DNA from 2 places in the Acinetobacter sp. GG23 genome. Region 1 is predicted to be linked to the other one. Evidence: riboswitches for the same ligand, from Rfam matches in the RefSeq annotation. Region 1 holds a riboswitch; the other holds the start of a gene.
The links. Region 1 has a riboswitch for cobalamin ahead of AC3CAU_RS13475 (5-methyltetrahydropteroyltriglutamate--homocysteine S-methyltransferase). Riboswitches for the same ligand answer to the same signal wherever they lie in the genome.
Positions count from the first base shown of each region.

Region 1 (3,158 bases):
TTAATTACCATCTTTATTTTACTGATGGCGGTCTTTCACAATGTTAAAGAAAGTCTATTGGTCTTTACCGGGGTACCCTTTGCCTTGACCGGTGGTGTGGTATTTCTTTGGCTAAGGGATATACCATTATCGATGTCAGCTGGGATTGGTTTTATTGCCTTATCTGGTGTTGCAGTCCTCAATGGACTGGTGATGTTGACCTTCATTAAAGAATTAAGGGATAAATATCCAGTGCATGAAGCCGTGTGGCAGGGGGCTATTTTGCGCTTAAGACCAGTGTTGATGACAGCTTGCGTGGCTTCACTGGGCTTTGTACCGATGGCGCTGGCAACCGGAACAGGCGCTGAGGTTCAACGGCCACTGGCAACCGTAGTGATTGGCGGGATTCTTTCATCTACCTTGCTGACTTTAGTGCTTTTACCAGTACTGTATCGCTGGATGAACAGTCATCAAAAATACTCCAAATCAGAAACAAAATAATGCTCACAAAATGAAGTAAATAGACACAGGATGATCTTGAAAAGGATTATCTTGTGTCTGTCTAAGCAAAGAATGCCGAATAAGTGAATCATCTCAGGATGAGTGGAGTTGTTTTGGAGTATCTGAGAGGGGAGGAGAAATCATCATAAACTGTTTGACTTAGCAAAAACTTAACCTTAGGCTTTGCATCGCTTCAGGTGCTTCCTTAGAGAAGTGAAACTGGGAAGTTAGTGCACATTTGTGCAAGCTAACACTGCCCCCGCAACGGTGAATAGGGTATTAACTCAATATCCTTAAGTCCGGAGACCGGCCTAAAGCAGACCAAAATAATGCGGTGGGCGTTAATAGGGGATGTCTTAATTTGATTTGATCTTTTTCAATTTACTTTTGCGCGCCTATATCACTCTAGCATCATCCATTTCGATATCGCACGGGGCGTGTGTTCAGGTAAATTATGCTTATTTTTAAACTATTTTATTTTTATTCCTTTTTTTTGCCTATCTCCTTCAGCTGATTGAGCTGTTGAAATCTAATTCCTGACAGAAATATTTTATTGACTCAACGTCCTCGGTTGACCAAGTGATGTTCTGCCTCCCTCTATTTAAATAAATGCTGATCCATTCATGGCATTTATACGACAATGAATTAAAACAATGACCACAAGCAATACCACTCAAGCTGCTAAAACTCAGTATGCAGGTAATAAAGCAGAACATATCGGCAGCTTCTTAAGAGCGCTAAAATTAAAGAAGGCACGTTATGATTTTGCGGATCGTGTCATTTATGAAGAAACTTTGCGACAGGTTGAAAATGCAGAAATTGATAATCTGGTCGATATCCAGCTCGATCTCGATTGTTCAGTGATGACAGATGGTGATTTTCGCCGTGCCTGGTGGCATTTTGATTTCCTGGAACAGCTCGATGGAATTGAAGGCCATAAAATACGGGATGGCTTAAAATATAAAGATGTCATCAGTAAACCCTATGATGTTCGGGTTACTGACAAGATTTTCTTTAATGCAGATCACAACTGTTTAGCGCACTATCGCTATTTGCACCAAGCGATTGAAGGTTTTGCCACAGCCAAATATTGTCTGCCTAGTCCGAATATGATGCTGTATCCGTATCTGCGTAATAACCGTTATTATGCGGGTGACTTAGATGCCTATATCCAAGATTTGGGTCTATGTTTTCGAGAAGCAATAACTGCACTTTATGATCAGGGCTGCCGCTATATCCAGATCAATGACCAGTTTTTGGCATATCTGTGTGATGAACGCTATCGTACGCAGGAGCTTGAGCAGGGGATGAATCCGGTAGAACTGGCTGGCTGCTGTGTCAAAGCATTAAATATGGCCTTAGACAATAAGCCTGCTGATCTGTTTGTTGCCTTGCATATCGAACGTGGAAACTTTAGTTCGAGCTGGCTGTATCAGGGTGACTATGACTTTATTGCAGATCATGTTTTAAACGAACTTCAAAATATCGATCGCTATTTCCTGGAATTTGATACTGAGCGAGCGGGTGGTTTTGAACCTCTAGCCAAACTGCAGAGCGCGCAAGCAGAAGTGTTCTTAGGTTTGATCTCAACCAAAACTGAAAGGGTGGAAACCAGATCCGAGATCATAACTCGTATTCAAACTGCTTCTAACTTCCTGCCATTAGAGCGGTTAGGCCTGTGTCTTCAGAGTGGTTTTGCTTCGATGGAAGAAGGCAACAAGGTGTCCTACGATACCCAGTGGAAGAAAATCAAACTGATGAATGAAGTCGCGAAAGAGGTGTGGGGATAATTACCACTTAGGAGGCATCACTTCTGTCACCACTATTTACGGGTAGTGACAGGTAGTATTTCAATCTTTCTGGCCTATAATTCAGCTTGATTTCTTTTTAATCCTTTAGATCTCCTTTGTCTATGTCTCAATTATCTTCCTGTTTTCAGAACAACCAGTTTTGTATCCTGGTGGAATACCTTACTTCACTGAATGAGATTTTCCCTGTGAAAACTGAATTTGCCAGATATCCTGCAGTGATGACATTGGCAGACCGTGTCCATTCAGATCATGATGTGACACCGCTTGCAGCGAGCCAACAGTACCCCGATTCAGTCGACAAGGTTTTACATTTTGCCGGAAAAGGGCAGGATATTCAGGATTTTGAGTTATTCTTACAGCAAGCCAAAGCAGCGAAGATCAACAATCTTTTATTGCTGACAGGCGACAAGCTGAAAGAACATTGTCATGGAGAAGATGGATCACTACGCACCCGATACCTGGAGTCGGTCAATGCGGTGATGGCAGCCAAGCGTCATGGCGGATTTTATCTGGGGGTAACCTTTAATCCGTTTAAATATGCCGAAGCTGAGCGTGACGCACAATATTTAAAACTGCACAAGAAGCTTAAGGCAGGTGCGGATTTTATTATCACGCAATTGGGTTACGACATGAATGCTTTAAAACAAGCCAAGATATTTTTAAATCATCATCAGTACACGCAGAAAATACTCGCCTGTGTCATGCCCCTCAGTTTGGCGCGTGCCAATTTTATGGTGAAACATCAGGTCGCTGGCATCGTCATCACACCGCATATGCTGCAGGTGCTAACAGATGAAAAACAGACAGGACTGAACGAGCGGGTGTATTTGCGCTGTGCTTTACAGATGCTGATGTGCAAGCATCTTG
Region 1 covers NZ_JBYMDJ010000008.1:141,786-144,943, forward strand. Annotated here, with positions in the region: gene AC3CAU_RS13470 (efflux RND transporter permease subunit) at 1-480, shown strand, start outside; cobalamin riboswitch at 659-809, shown strand; gene AC3CAU_RS13475 (5-methyltetrahydropteroyltriglutamate--homocysteine S-methyltransferase) at 1,134-2,270, shown strand; gene AC3CAU_RS13480 (methylenetetrahydrofolate reductase C-terminal domain-containing protein) at 2,393-3,158, shown strand, end outside.

Region 2 (3,158 bases), on a different contig from region 1:
CATCAAATAAGTACGGTTACCATGCAGTACACCAACATGACCTGCGTTTAGCGGCGCGGAGTGCTTACCAGTCTCAATACCATGACCTGCTGCTTCAACACCGTACATTTTCACATCTTCATCATTCAGGAACGGATAGAATAAGCCCATCGCATTTGAACCACCGCCGACACAGGCAACCAGGGCATCAGGTAAACGCCCTGCCTGCTCCTGAATCTGTTTACGTGCTTCACGACCAATAATCGACTGGAAGTCACGAACCAGTTGCGGATATGGGTGCGGACCTGCAACTGTCCCAATCACGTAATAAGTTGAATCAACATTAGTTACCCAGTCACGCATCGCTTCGTTCATGGCATCTTTCAATGTTTTTGAACCGCTTTCTACCGGTACAACTGTAGCACCGAGTAAACGCATACGGTATACATTCATGGCTTGACGTTTAACATCGTCTGCACCCATGAACACCACACATTCAAGTCCTAAACGTGCAGCGATCGTAGCTGTTGCTACGCCATGCTGACCTGCGCCAGTTTCTGCAATAATCCGTTTTTTACCTGAAAGTTTAGCAAGTAGTGCCTGGCCAATAGTGTTGTTGACTTTGTGCGAACCGGTGTGATTCAAGTCTTCACGTTTTAAGTAAATTTGCGCACCACCCAACTCTTTTGACCATCGTTCAGCATGATAAAGTGGACTCGGACGACCTACATAGTAGGCTAAATCACGGTCGAATTCTGCCAGAAACTGTTTATCATCTTTCATGCGGAAATAGAGCTTTTCCAAGTCTTCTAAAGCCGCCATCAGTGTTTCTGAGACAAAACGTCCGCCATGAATACCGAAATGCCCGCGTTCGTCGGGGAATTGGGTATAGTCAACTTGACTGTTATGACCTTTATTTTGCTGATCCACGTTGGACTCCTTGCATAAACTGTTCAATGAGTTGTTGGTCTTTTATACCTTTTGCGGACTCTACGCCTCCGCTGACATCGACTGCATAAGCATTGGTCGTCTTTATAGCGTCTTCAATATTGTCAGGCTTTAAGCCGCCCGCCAAAATTAAAGGAATATCGAGTTTGGGGAATTTTGACCAGTCAAAGCTGTGCCCTGTTCCGCCCTTCAGTTCAGGATGCCAAGCATCCAATAATACTGCGCTTGCGCCTACATTTTGGTAGCTTTTTATAGTATTAATGACATCTAGCTCAGGTTTCACCTGTATTGCTTTATACCAGCGGCGACCGACCTGATTCGAAATGTGCTGACATTGTTCAGGTGTTTCATCACCATGGAACTGCAAAATATCGACTGGTGCGTGTTTTAAAATTTGCGCAATTTCATCAAGCGATGCATTCACAAACAAACCCACAGTCTGCACATAGGCAGGTACATGCTGAATCAGTTCTTTCGCTTGCTCTTGGGTAACACTGCGTGGACTCGGTGAGAAAAATACAAAACCAATTGCATCTGCTCCGGCATTCACAACTGAATGTATATCTTCTATTCGTGTGATTCCGCAAATTTTGGCACGGGTTCGCATACACTTCGCTCTAATTTTTGGCTTAATCTTTGCCCGATTTATAGTCAGTCTATAAATATGGGGGCGAATCATTGTAATGCAATTTTAAAAGCTTGAGTAAAGTTCATCCGGAATAATATTGACATAGATTGTCTAATGCATACACAAACCTTATACTTCGCGCAATTGCAACGAGTCTAAGCTCAGGCTTTAGGGAAGTTGGTGAGAATCCGACACTGCCCCCGCAACGGTAAAATGAAAAGCATATCAATGAGATCTTTTTAAGATTGACGCCACTGCACTAAATGTGTGGGAAGGTGGACATGCAAATATCAACTATTTGATATTACATTTAAGTCCGGAAACCTGCTTGTTGCTCCTTTAACTCAATCATTCACGGGGGGTGAATGTATGGAGCTTAAAAACATGTCTACTCTTTTTCAACCTACAGCTTTAGTGGGCGCAATCACTATTGCTATGGGTTTATCCGTATCTGCACAAGCAAATACAAATTCTTCTGTTAATGCATCTTTAGAAACCTTGGTTGTGACTGCTTCTCGTTCAGAGCAAAAAATCAGTGAGGTTCCTGCGCGAATTAATATTATTGAGCCGAAGATTCTTGAACAGTCACCCATTGCTTCCTTACCACAACTGTTACAAACAGATGCTTCTATCAATATGGTACAAAGCGGTGGTTATGGGCAAACAGCTTCTATTTTCCTACGTGGTGGTAATTCAAATCAAACTCTTGTTTTAAGAGATGGTGTACGACTAAATTCAGCAACCTCTGGTACTGCATCCCTAGCATTTATTGATACAACAGATATTAAACAAATTGAAGTACTAAAAGGTCCTGCATCTGTCTTATATGGTACTGATGCGATTTCTGGCGTTGTACAACTCATTTCAAAAACGCCTGAAAAAACTTCAGCTTTTGTCACTACTGAAATCGGCGAAGATAAGACTTATAAATCAGTTATTGGTGCAGACTTAGCAGAAAACGGTTTCTACGCACAAATTCGGGGTCAACGCTTAGAAACTGACGGCACACCTGTAAAAGATGTCAAAAATGCACCTAATGCCTCATTTGATCAAAAAGGCTATAGTGCAAAAGTAGGTGTGGATAAAGAAAGCTTTGCTGCTTCAGCTGATTATAGTGAAAATAAAGGTTATAGCGATTACGATAACTATGGTGCTCTCGTTTCTCAAGACTTCAAGAATGAAATCATGAATGTCAAAGGGCGTTTAAGTGTTCTTGAAAATCTAGAGTTACATGCTCGTTTTTCTCAATTTAAAGACGAAATAGATCAAAATAATTCACCCGATTTTGTACATAGCAAAACCCAAGAATCCGAAATTTATGGCCAATGGGACTTTACACCACATCAAAATGTCTTAGTCGGCGTGACCCAGCGAAATATTGATGGTGATATCCTTTCATTTGGTTCACCTTACCAAGAAGATATTGATTCAACAGGCTATTATATTCAACACAAATACAATCAATCTGGATTAAATACCCAAATCGGTATCCGCGTTGAAGATAATGAAAAGTTCGATACACATACTGTTGCTCAAGGCTCTGTTCGTTATCAGGTTTTACCATTAACAAGTATTTATGCAAACGTTGGTTCTGCCTTCAAAG
Region 2 covers NZ_JBYMDJ010000002.1:596,033-599,190, reverse strand. Annotated here, with positions in the region: gene trpB (tryptophan synthase subunit beta) at 1-909, opposite strand, end outside; gene AC3CAU_RS06015 (phosphoribosylanthranilate isomerase) at 893-1,534, opposite strand; cobalamin riboswitch at 1,690-1,901, shown strand; gene AC3CAU_RS06010 (TonB-dependent receptor plug domain-containing protein) at 1,940-3,158, shown strand, end outside.
Region 2: linked by a shared signal. The riboswitch ahead of AC3CAU_RS06010 (TonB-dependent receptor plug domain-containing protein) and the one ahead of AC3CAU_RS13475 (5-methyltetrahydropteroyltriglutamate--homocysteine S-methyltransferase) in region 1 are both predicted to bind cobalamin.